One region of the Brevibacillus sp. FSL L8-0520 genome, then DNA from elsewhere that is predicted to be linked to it. Evidence: riboswitches for the same ligand, from Rfam matches in the RefSeq annotation. Region 1 holds a riboswitch; each other region holds the start of a gene.

Region 1 (4,163 bases):
GAGTTTGAACGGGCCAAGGAGTACCGTGACCAGATCCGCAGCATCGAGGCGGTCATGGAGAAGCAAAAGGTGACCTTCACCGATACGGTCGACCGCGACATCATCGGATTTTCTGTAGAGAAAGGCTGGATGTGCGTCCAGGTTTTCTATATGAGGCAAGGCAAAATGATTGAGCGGGATACGACCTCTTTTCCTTACTACGGCGGCGAAAAAGAGGATTTCATGTCCTACGTCAGCCAGTTTTACTTTGACAAGCAGAATGCCCTCCCCCGGGAAATCCTGCTGCCGGAGGAAAGCGATCCGGAGCTGCTCGCCGAGTGGCTGGGCGTGAAGGTGCATGCGCCGAAGCGCGGCAAAAAGCGGGAGCTGGTGCAGATGGCCAGCGAGAATGCCCGCATTGCCCTGCAGGAGAAATTTGCGCTCATGTCCAAGGACGATGCCCGGACGATTCAGGCTGTGCACAATCTGGGCCATATTCTCGGGATCGGAACCCCGCACCGGATCGAAGCGTTTGACAACTCCAACATTCAGGGGACAGAGCCGGTCTCTGCGATGGTCGTGTTTACAGATGGACGCCCGGACAAAAAAGAGTACCGGAAATTCAAGATCAAAAGCGTCGAGGGGCCGGATGATTACGGCTCGATGCGCGAGGTAGTCCGGCGCCGGTACACGCGCCTGCTGAAGGAAAACCAGACGCTGCCCGACCTGATCGTAATTGACGGAGGCAAAGGACAGATCAGCGCTGCGATGGATGTGCTGGAAAATGAATTGGGGCTCTACATCCCGGTATGCGGTCTGGCCAAGGATGAAAAGCACAAGACTGCCCAGCTCCTCTACGGGAATCCGCCCGAGCCGGTCGAGCTGAAGCGGGACAGCTATGAGTTTTACCTGCTCCAGCGCGTGCAGGATGAGGTCCACCGATTTGCGATTACGTTTCACCGGCAGGCCCGGACAAAGACGATGCTCTCTTCCCAGTTGGACGACATTCCCGGCATCGGCGAAAAACGGCGCAAGCTTCTGTTCCAGCATTTTGGTTCGCTGAAAAAGATGAAAGAGGCGACTGTCGAGGATTTCAGGCAGCTCGGGATTGGCGACAAGCTGGCCCGGGAGATTATCGCCCATCTCAGGAAGATGTGAGCTGAGAAATTGTTCAAAATAATATTTGAACCGGTGCCTTTTGCGTGATATAATCCCTTTCAAACAGAATATGTAACCTCACTTCCCTTTATTGGAGTGAGGTAGAGGCGCGAAAACCATGAGTACCACCCTGAGATCGGGATCGTTGACGGGTAGCGGAAAGGGGGATTCGCCGAAGTACGGAGGGAAGACCCGCTTCCTTGCGTGCTGGGCCTGTGTTGAACAAATACAGGACTGTCATCCGAGCAATACCCCATTGCCGGATGGAGAGCTATCTCACGAGTCTGCTGCGTGTAGATGACAGGGGCTGTACTGTCATGCTTTGTGCCAGCGGCTTGCGTGGTCCAGGGAAGGAGGAACCGATATTGTCTATTACGTAGGCAACGGCAGGTATTTTCCTTGTCGTTGCCTTTTTTGATAAGGAAAAGACTCATGCAACGTTTCGTTTCGACAGAGAATATCCATAGAGACATTGGTCTATTCAAGGAAAAGGGAGAGAAGCCGCATGGGGTTGATCGTGCAGAAATACGGAGGGACCTCCGTTGGTAGCATTGAACGCATTTTTCGAGTAGCAGACCGGATTATTGAATATAAAAAAGCGGGCCATGATATGGTCATTGTCGTATCCGCGATGGGCAAGTCGACAGATGTGCTGGTGGATATGGCCAAACAAATTTCCGCCTACCCTTCGGAGCGCGAGATGGATATGCTCTTGGCGACAGGTGAACAGGTCTCCATCGCACTTTTGTCCATGGCTCTGCATCAGCGCGGCTATGACGCCATTTCTCTCACCGGCTGGCAGGCTGGTGTCACAACAGAAGCGATCCACAGCAAAGCGCGGATCACGGAAATCAAAACCGAGCGGATTCAAAAGGAACTGGCCCGGGGACGTGTCGTCATTGTGGCAGGGTTTCAAGGGGTCAGTGCCGAAGGAGAAATAACCACATTGGGACGAGGCGGTTCCGATACTTCTGCCGTAGCGCTTGCAGCCGGCCTGAATGCCGACAGATGCGAGATCTTTACGGATGTGGCCGGCGTGTATACGGCCGATCCGCGGGTCGTTCCGTCCGCGCAAAAGCTGGACAGTATCTCATATGACGAAATGCTGGAGCTGGCCAATCTGGGGGCCGGTGTTCTTCACCCGCGCTCTGTGGAAGCGGCCAAAACATACAAAGTGCGGCTCGTCGTCCGATCCAGTTTTACGGCTGAAGAAGGTACGTACGTAGAGGAGGTTGCCAATATGGAAACAGGAAGAGTAGTAAGCGGCGTGGCACATGATGAAGATGTGGCAAAACTGACGGTCGTGGGCATGCCTGCGCGAGTGGGAACCCTGTCCCGCCTCTTCAATACGCTGGCTGACAACCAGGTAAATGTAGACATCATTATCCAAAGCTCCTATGATGCGGACGTGACGAACATCTCGTTCACGGTGGCTGCCAGCGACCTGCCAAAAGCGCTGGAAACCCTCTCCTCCAATCAGGCAGAGCTTGGCTTTGAAAAAGTCGATCATGAAGAGGGCCTGACCAAGGTATCGATCGTCGGTGCCGGCATGGTGAACAATCCGGGGGTTGCCGCCGAGATGTTCCGCGTCTTGGCCGAGCAGGACATCACGATCAAAATGGTATCCACCTCCGACATCAAGGTTTCTTGCGTGATTCCCGCAGAACTTACGGAACTGGCAGTTCGCAGCTTGCATACGGCCTACGGCTTGGACGTAAGCGAAGAAGCCGTGGTGCACAGTTTGTAAGCACAACCACATACAAGAGTCGCCTCCCCCCTTTTCGTTGAAGAGGGGGGTTAAATATGACCGTCTGGCTGTTCATTGCAGCGAGGCGCATTTGATTCCATTTTCCTGTTTCTTCTATATAAATATAGGGAAGCTGATCCGGGACTTTTGTTCAGGTGATGGCACCAGAAGAATCACGCATTCAAACAGCCAAAGAGATCAAGACGCTCCCCTTCTCGGCCAGCTCCATTCGCACCTCCGGCTCCCTGCCCTGCCACCTGTTGACGGCTCCGGCAATGATTCCGCATTCCAGGGCCAGAGAGCGCAAAATTCGTTCAGGCGGCATGTATGAAAAAATCGTGTGCGTCAATCGATATCGATAATGACGCTCTCCCTCCTCCAGGACATCCAGCTTGCCGAGGCCCAGCCTGATAAAAGGCATGACGAGGCCCGCTGCGGACTGGATCGGAATCTGACGGCCAATGTCTTTTCCCAGCCAGTGGAGAATGGCTTGCTCGCTTTCTCCCAAAAGAGTGCTTGTCAGTTTTTCGCGAAGCAGATGATAGCCCAGGTAGGGCATGTGAATGCGTTCGATGTCGGTAATGACACGGGAGGGGAGCAGTGCCCCGAGTTGTTCCTGTTCTTTCACCGGGATGCCTCCTTTTCTAGCACAGGCGGCCGGTGCTTGTCCCTTTTTGCAAAGGTTTTGCACCGAGGCCTGCGAGAGAATGCGGTCTGGTTTGTTACTTGATATAGTAGTATGAGAAAGAGAAGCGGGATATGACAGATTCATAGAAAATAGCAAATTTTTTTAGTCCATTCTAAAAATAGAATTAGTCTATTCATTGTCTTGACGCTCTATAAAGACAGGAGTACAATTGGTTTTGGTCAACGTTTTGCCCAACTTTTTTCCGTATTCCGACACAATTTGCCACGCCCAGGGAGAAAGTCGCCCTTCGATTATGTGTAACCATGGTGGCAATGGGTTAGGATAGTGGAGAAAAGCTCTATGAAAAGGACGCGACATATAATTGAAAGGGGGACCACTGTATGGCGAAAGGCCATAGCTTTTTGAGTCACAGGCTTCACTCATTACTCGGTTTGTTCCCAGTCGGGCTGTTTCTCTTGTTCCACTTGACAGCGAACTATCAGGCAACCCGAGGACCGGAAGCGTTCAATGAGGTCGTAGGATTGATTGAACATGTTCCGTTTTTGATTGTCTTGGAATTTGTCTTTATCTACATTCCCATCCTGTTCCACGCTGTGTATGGGATCTACATTGCTTTCCAAGCAAAGCACA
Region 2 (4,163 bases), 510 kb from region 1:
AACGTCATAGCTGCCTTGCGACCTGTCAAAGCCGGGCTCAAGCGGGACCAGTGTCTCCCCTTTTACCGTCAGATTTTGCAGGTAGGCGTTGTCGCTTGGCTGCGGGGCGAGCTGAAAGTCCAGTATAGCGGTGTCTCCTGCCTCAAAGTTTTCAATCAGCTTGAGCTGCGGGATGTACCCGTCCTTGGCCGCTTCCACAGAGACCAGACCTGCGGGGACATCCTGGAGGATGTACTCGCCTTTCGCATTCGTCACTGCCGAAACAATTCCCCCGGCAGATACGACAGCACCCGCGAGCGGCTTGGGAGGCGAGCCCGAATCCGTAACCTTGCCTTTGATCGTACCGGTGTGCTTGTACTCTCCGAGATTGATCAGCAGCTTGACAAAATCGATGGCTGCACCGTCTCCGTACGGATTTCGCGTCGTCTTGTCATCGAGAAGGATGGTCAGGCTTCCGTCCTTCAAGAGCGGCAGGTATTCATCCGGAATTTGGACGCTGATCAGCTTTCCGATCGGCCCATGCTGGTTGAGCGAGTTGATAACGTTCTCCAGAAACGGCGCCCGGACGCCGTTCAGCTCGGCTGTATATTTGACCCGCCCCGGATACTTCCGCGGCTGATAGTCATTGATGAACATCTGGAGAATGGCCCCTTCGATCGGGGTGTTTTTCGTGTCAAAGGTTACCTTGATGGGAACGACCGGATTGGCTGTCTTGCTGTAATTGTTTCGGGTATAGCCGTCCGCCACATGATCATTGGCATCATTTTTGGGGTTCCGCAAATCCGGATATTGAAAGGAGCTGATCACCATCAGCTGGTCCGTTCCTGCCGGATCGGTCGGCTGGTGAGTTACTTTCGGATATGGGGCCCCTGTGCTTTTTCCCGAAAATGGATCGTAGCCGTTCGGCCAGCCTCCGCCCAGATTGTCGATATCCCCGACCCGGACCATCAGATCGGCCTCTGTCGTATCGTACTTTACGGCATACGGCTTGGACCAATCCCCGTTTAACGGATCGTTCGTGCGATTTACCGCCGACGCAGCCATAGCAGGACTGCTTGTCCATTCCAGCGAAAAACCGGTAAAGCAGATCAGAAATGCGAGGCACATCAAAAACAGTCGATGCAGACTCCGCTTCATGAAAACGGCTCACCTCTTTCCTTTATTTGCGTTCGAGCTATGCAGTGTCTTTGAAGGGAAGACATCTAACATTCCTAATTATGGTACTATTTTACCATGAATAAAGACTTAGATGACTAGATGGTTTTTGTAGCATCTGTTACACATTTTTTTGCAGCCTGCGATCCCATTAGCTGTCATATCCACACCATAATCTTCATACTGTCAGAGCATGGCCCTCTTTTCCTTCGTACCCTTCTCCAGCTTCGATAAACCAAAAATAATAGACCGTCGCGATGTCCCGGACCTCACTGCCACAAAATCACACTTGATTTTAAAGGAAAAACCCATATACTTGAACCATAACATAATCTCATAGCAATTATCCTCATCAGACACGATGAGGATAGAGGTCGCGGCTTTTATATTATTCTGTACGAGATCCAGAGAAGATTGATGACTCCAGAAGAAGGAAAAGCTGCCGAAGTCTGCCGTGTATTCTCTGTACACACAGGCTGGGGCTGTACCCGACAAGGGACAGAACTGTCACGTTTGCCAGCCGAGCAAGCGTGGTGTGCTATCTTCCGTGAAGGCTTGGTGGGGATTGGATCATACCGCCCTTTTGCCGTTTTTGGCTTGTGGTGGTATTTTTATTTCCGGCCTTCCTTCCCGCAAATCAAGAGAAAGGTCGTGTTTTTATTTTATGTCTTCCAATCAATTGCAACGCGGATTGAAAGCCCGTCACTTGACGATGATCGCCATCGGCGGATCGATCGGTACCGGACTTTTCCTGGCGAGCGGCGGCTCCATTCACTCTGCCGGTCCGGGCGGTGCTTTGGTTGCCTATATAGCGATCAGCCTGATGGTCTTTTTCCTGATGACGAGCCTCGGTGAGATGGCGGCGTTCATGCCGGTATCCGGCTCCTTCAGCACTTATGCGTCCAAATTTGTCGATCCGTCCCTCGGCTTCGCGCTCGGATGGAATTACTGGTACAACTGGGCGATCACGATTGCCGTCGAGCTTTCAGCCGGTGCGCTCATCATGAAATACTGGTTCCCGGACACGCCGTCCATTCTCTGGAGCGCGCTTTTCCTCGTCCTTATGTTTGGCTTAAATATGTTATCAGTAAAAGGATACGGCGAATCCGAATATTGGTTTTCCTTGATCAAAGTAAGTACGGTCATCATCTTTATCATCGTCGGCGTATTGATGATTTTTGGCATTATGGGCGGCGAAGCAGTCGGCTTCCACAACTTTACCAAGGGAGATGCGCCGTTCAGCGGCGGCTTTATGGCGATGCTCGGCGTCTTCATGATCGCCGGCTTTTCCTTCCAGGGAACCGAGCTGGTCGGGATTGCCGCAGGCGAGAGCGAGGACCCGGCCCGCAACATTCCGAAAGCCATCAAGCAAATCTTTTGGCGCATCCTGCTGTTCTATATTTTTGCGATCTTCGTCATCGGGATGCTGATCCCGTACGACAATCCGAATCTCATAAACAGCGACATTACGGACATTGCAGTCAGCCCGTTCACGCTGGTGTTTGAAAAAGCGGGGTTTGCCTTTGCCGCTTCTGTCATGAACGCCGTCATTTTGACATCCGTCCTCTCGGCGGGCAACTCCGGGATGTACGCGTCTACGCGGATGCTGTATGTTCTCGCCAAAGAAGGAAGAGCTCCCAAGCTTTTTGCCAAAGTGAACAGCCGCGGCGTGCCGACCAACGCCCTCCTGCTGACAACGCTTATCGGGATGTTTGCCTTTCTGTCCTCGCTGTTCGGGGATGGCACCGTCTACGTCTGGCTCTTGAATGCTTCCGGGATGTCCGGCTTTATCGCCTGGCTCGGGATTGCGGTGAGCCACTACCGCTTCCGCAAGGCGTATCTGGCACAAGGCTACGATCTGAAGCAACTGCCTTACCGGGCGAAATGGTTCCCGTTTGGACCGATCCTCGCCTTCATCATCTGCCTCATCGTCGTGCTTGGCCAAAACTACACCGCCTTTACCGGCGAGACGATCGACTGGGGCGGCGCACTTGTATCGTACATCGGCCTGCCGCTCTTCATCCTCGTCTGGCTGGGCTACAAATACACGAAAAAAACCAAGGTCGTTCCGCTGCACAAAGTGGATTTGACCAACGAGCAATCATAAGCGGCGGCTCTCCTGCTCTCCTGCAATGATGTGCTCACCATCCAACAGGCAAGGCCGGGATCAGCTCCCGGCCTTTTTCCATGCACGCCAATCTTATTTGGCAGAAACCTTTTGGACAAAACGTCCCATCCGCTCCAGCGCCTTTTGCAGCTGTTCCAGCGAAGTCGCATAGGAGCAGCGAATATGGCCCTTGCCGCAGTCGCCAAACACATCACCCGGCACCACTGCCACCTTTTCCTCCATCAGCAGGCGTTCGGCAAATTCGGCTGCCTCCAGGCCCGTAGAGCGAATGGAAGGAAACGCGTAGAAGGCTCCCTCCGACTCATGGCAGGCCAGGCCGATGTCCTGAAACCCTTGAACGACGAAGTTGCGGCGCTGACGGTAGCTCTCCACCATCCGCTCCATGTCTGCCTGTCCGTGACGCAGCGCTTCCAAGGCAGCCATCTGAGCCATTACCGGCGCGCACAGCATCGTGTACTGATGGATTTTCAGCATCCCCGCAAGCAGGTCGGGAGAAGCGCAGACATAGCCGAGCCGCCATCCCGTCATCGCAAATGCCTTGGAAAAGCCGGAAATCAAGATCGTCCGGTCCTTCATCCCCGGCAGAGCCGCGATGCTGTCGTGCATTCTTCCATAGGTCAGCTCGGCGTAAATCTCGTCGGAGATGACCAGCAGATCGTGCTTTTCAATCACCGGAAGCAGCTTGCTCCACTCCTCGGCAGTCATCGTGCTGCCCGTCGGGTTGTTCGGGTAGCAGAAGATAATCGCTTTGGTCCGCGGGCTGATGTGGGCTTCCAGCTCCTCCGGCGTCAGCTTGAATTGCTGCTCAGCGTTCGTCCGCAGGAAGACAGGCTCCCCGCCAGCCAGCCGGATAACCGGCTCGTATGATACGTAGCAGGGC
Region 3 (4,163 bases), 1.8 Mb from region 1:
GCGATTGCAGCTGCTCAGGAAAGGCTGCCCGCAGATCTTCCAAACGATCCCACAGGTATTGCGTCACATCCTGCAATTGACTTTGGAACGCTGCGTCCAACAGTTCGTCCAGAACTGCATTCCCCAAGGCGGCAGAGAGCGGTGACGGCGCAAACGTGGTGCCGTGATCACCCGGCTTGAACAAGTCTTGCAGTTTTTCGCCTGCGATGACACCCCCGAGCGGAAGCCCGCCCCCTACTCCTTTGGCAAAAAGAATGAGGTCCGGTGTCACAGCAGCGTGTTGAAAAGCGAATAATTTGCCTGTCCGTCCCATTCCTGTCTGAATCTCATCCATTGCAAACAAAGTGCCTGTCGCCTGGCAGATCGCCGCCACTTCCTGCAAATAGCTTTCAGCCAGAGGGACGACACCGCCCGAGCCCAGCACCGGCTCCATCAAAACGGCAGCAGGACGGCGTTCCTCACAGACAGCGCGAAGCTGATCAATGTCTCCTGCCTTCAGCTCATAGACCGGAAAATCGGGCTGAGGAAAATCCTGATAGACGTGAGGCTGTCTGGTCAGGCGAAGAGCTCCCAATGTCCGGCCGTGAAAGCTGTTGGACAGAACCACGATGCCTGAGCGTCCCGTACCTTCGGCAGCCGTCCATTTGTGAATCAGCTTGATAGCCGCCTCGGTCGCTTCTGCTCCGGAATTGGTAAAGAAGACTTTCCCCGGGATGGTATGCTCGATCAGCCTCTGCGCCAGCTTGATCGCAGGGGGATTGAGGAAAATATTGGAGATGTGCAAAAATTGCTCCCCTTGCTCCCGCAGGGCCTGAATAATCCGCGGGTGAGAGTGGCCGAGCACGTTTACGGCAAGTCCGGTAAACAAATCGAGATATCCCTTGCCATTCGTGTCGTAGAGGTAATTTCCCTCGCCCTTGGCGATAGCGATCGGCAGTCTTTTGTACGTAGAGACGATGTATTGTTGATCAAGCGAACGCCAGTCCATGCCTACCCTCTCCCTTACAGCTGTCTCAGCTCCTGCTTGATCTCCGTCTTGGAGCGTGTCTTTTCGTCGATTTGCTTGATAATGCGTGCGGGCGTACCAGCTACTACCACATTCGGCGGAACGTCCTCGATAACGACAGCTCCTGCGGCTACAACGGAGCCTTTTCCGACGCGAACCCCTTCCAAAATGACCGCATTTGCTCCTACCACGACATCGTCTTCGATAACGACCGGAGACGCAGATGGCGGTTCGATCACGCCGGCAATGACAGCACCTGCGCCGATGTGGCAATTTTTCCCGATCGTTCCGCGTCCGCCGACGACGACGTTCATGTCGATCATGGTGCCTTCTCCGATGACGGCTCCGATGTTGATGGAAGCTCCCATCATGATGACGGCGTTGTTGCCGATGCTCACCTGGTCGCGAATGATTGCGCCTGGCTCAATGCGTGCCTGAATGTTTTTTGTATCCAAAAGCGGAATCGCAGAGTTGCGGCGGTCGCTCTCCACTACATAATCCGCGATTTTATCCGCATGCTGCTCCAGAACAGGCTGGATTTCCTTCCACTCCCCGAAAACGACTCCCGTGCCGCCGTTCAAAAAGGCTTTTGCGCTGGGACCGAAGTCGATGCCGTCCAAATCCCCTTTGAGGTATACCTTTACAGGCGTTTTCTTTTCGCTTTTTTGAATAAACGAGATAATTTCATTGGCATCCATCATGTTCACAGTACTTCTCCTCCACTTTTCTTGAAATGAATGTAGAAAAAGCAATGAGTGCAAACGCTATACTCATTGCTTTTTGATACCGGACAAGCAAACGTAAATAGCGCTCCATAAGAGAAACTTCTCCTATGACAGGATGATCATTATTCACGAGCACCCCAGCCCTGCCGCCAATGGGGATGCGGCCAGAACTTCGGCGCTTTGGCCTTTTCTCCTCTTCCCTTTCCCCATTCCTGATGAAAAGAAGTACTCATCCGCAGCGCGCCTCTATTTAGAAGGCAATATGCAATTGTTCAGCTTTACTTACCCTGTACTGTACCAAATTCCGTACCCGGTGGCAACTGTTGAATCGAGAGTGGGCCGCTCCTGCTGGACGGCATTGTCAGCGACTCCCTTTTCCCTCTTTTCAACAGTCCTGATTCATGCTAAACTTTCCATCCACCCTATATGTGAATAGGAGGCTGAACCTGAAGATGTTTGCACCTTCTGCGTTTCTTGTTCGTCCCTTGTCTGCAAGCGATGCCCCTGCCCTGGCCTCTTTGCGGCAACAAAACCACCAATTTCTGCAGCCTTTTGAACCCATCCGCCCCGCTTCTTTTTACACAATTGAAGCGCAGTACCAGCAGTTGGAGGAGGCAGAGCGAAGCTTTCGCGAAGGGACAGGCTATTCGTTCGGCATTTTCGTCGGCCCTGATCAAACCCTCGTCGGCCGCGTCAACCTCTCCAATATCGTGCGCGGAGCCTGGCAAAACGCTACACTCGGCTATTTCCTCGATCAATCTCATAACGGCAAAGGAATAATGACCAGAGCAGTAGGAGAAGTCATCCGATTTGCGTTTACCGAAGCAAAGCTTCACCGGGTTCAAGCTGCGGTCATGCCGCGCAATACAGGCTCGATCAAGGTTCTTGCGAAAAACCGATTTCGCGAAGAAGGACTGTCGCTTCGCTATTTGCAAATCAACGGTAAATGGGAGGATCACCTGATCTTTGCCATTACCGCCGAGGAGCTGGAGACGACGTAGGAGCGGCAGCATCACTTAATCTGGACGGTTGCAATTCAGAAAATCGGTTCAATAATTCGGTTCGGCGTTTGGCTGGGCAATTTGTTCGGCCGATTCGGCCATTTGGGCTTTTGTTCACACTACAGCTACGCCTCCGTGCCAAGCCGCTCGAGAATCCTTCTCTTGCGATACAGCATCATGCCCGTCTCCGCCACGTCACGGACAGACGAGCGATTCAGATAAGCGCCGAAGAGCATTCCCGCGACCGGTACGATCTGAAACAGCTTTTTCCACCCGAAATTTTCCGTGTAGGTCACCACTACCTCTCGCCAGCCCTGAAGCTGAGAGAGTACATCCCGCTCTTTGGAAGGATTGTCGAAAGAAGACAGCTCCTCCAGGATCGCCTGCTTTCCTACAATATCCGAGGAAGCGAACTGCAGACATTTGACAATAAACAGCCGCTCCCGCTTGTCCTGCGGATCATAGCCGTAGCAAATCGCCATCTCCTGCAGTACCTTTAGCGAGGTGCCCAGCAGCAGAGGAATGTCGATTGCAAGCGTAAAGATGCCGCCAAAGCCTGTGGTGGCTCCTTGTACGGCTGCAAAGGTGGCACGCGACTCGCTCAGCTCTGCGGCGATTTTATCCATTTGCGCGAGTGGACGCTGATTGATCGGAAGCGTTTCTAGCGACTGCTCGTCCTTCCTCGGGAACGCTTCCTGAAAGCGGGTGTGGATATCCCGCTCACGTACCAGGTACTTCCCTCCGTTCTCCAAAAAGGCAACCAGTTCGTCGACGGCTGTGCCAAGTTTGTCCCGCACCACGTTTGGCGTGATCCGGTCCAGAAAGACAAAGGGGAGGCGCCCAAGCTTTTCCCAAAACCACAGATCGTTCTGGTCTGATTCCCATTTCCTTACCTCATCCAACTTACGGGTTAGTGTCACTCGATCTTCAAGCTCCACGATCCGTTCAACCCCTTTGCCGTTTATCGCGTTTCGTCTGCTTGTTTACGAGGCATCGGGTCCGCAAGCATTCCTTTGCGAATGCTTCCAACTCCGAGAGTGAATCAAAACCCGAAAAATCCTCAATTTCTTTTACGACTCCCAGCTTGAGATGTTTCACTTTTCCTTCTTCCATGCGAAAGCCAAGTTTGTAGAGGATGCCCCACTCTTCCTCCGTCATTGCCGTTCCCTCCCTGATCTTTCTTTCCCAAATCCTCGAAGCACGTCAGAAAAAATTAGGAAGGTTCAGGGTTTTTTCCTTTGCGAAGCTCGGTTATTCCCTCCTTGCAGACACCGTAGGATAACCACGAGCACCCCTCGCATAAATGGGCCAAATCATCTGGGGATACTCTCTCGCGTGTCCTTTGCACGAGTTCCGACTTGAGATAAACCTCCCCTGGCGTGATTCCCAGGTGCCGAAACACATTTTGATCCAGCGTTTGGACATGCTCCT

Evidence for each region. Region 1 has a riboswitch for lysine ahead of NSQ24_RS08590 (aspartate kinase). Riboswitches for the same ligand answer to the same signal wherever they lie in the genome.
Region 2: it holds a riboswitch for lysine, as region 1 does, so the genes downstream of both, NSQ24_RS06280 (amino acid permease) here and NSQ24_RS08590 (aspartate kinase) in region 1, are expected to answer to the same signal.
Region 3: it holds a riboswitch for lysine, as region 1 does, so the genes downstream of both, dapD (2,3,4,5-tetrahydropyridine-2,6-dicarboxylate N-acetyltransferase) here and NSQ24_RS08590 (aspartate kinase) in region 1, are expected to answer to the same signal.

The regions. Positions count from the first base shown of each region.
Region 1 is NZ_CP150171.1:1,710,771-1,714,933, forward strand. It holds gene uvrC (excinuclease ABC subunit UvrC) at 1-1,137, shown strand, start outside; lysine riboswitch at 1,232-1,419, shown strand; gene NSQ24_RS08590 (aspartate kinase) at 1,643-2,884, shown strand; gene NSQ24_RS08595 (DUF2507 domain-containing protein) at 3,066-3,512, opposite strand; gene NSQ24_RS08600 (succinate dehydrogenase cytochrome b558 subunit) at 3,914-4,163, shown strand, end outside.
Region 2 is NZ_CP150171.1:1,201,306-1,205,468, reverse strand. It holds gene NSQ24_RS06285 (cadherin-like beta sandwich domain-containing protein) at 1-1,137, opposite strand, end outside; lysine riboswitch at 1,516-1,704, shown strand; gene NSQ24_RS06280 (amino acid permease) at 1,820-3,262, shown strand; gene NSQ24_RS06275 (aminotransferase) at 3,356-4,163, opposite strand, start outside.
Region 3 is NZ_CP150171.1:3,484,211-3,488,373, forward strand. It holds gene NSQ24_RS17370 (acetylornithine transaminase) at 1-988, opposite strand, end outside; gene dapD (2,3,4,5-tetrahydropyridine-2,6-dicarboxylate N-acetyltransferase) at 1,003-1,713, opposite strand; lysine riboswitch at 1,804-1,988, opposite strand; gene NSQ24_RS17380 (GNAT family protein) at 2,184-2,732, shown strand; gene NSQ24_RS17385 (EcsC family protein) at 2,858-3,670, opposite strand; gene NSQ24_RS17390 (hypothetical protein) at 3,678-3,890, opposite strand; gene NSQ24_RS17395 (DUF1284 domain-containing protein) at 3,946-4,163, opposite strand, start outside.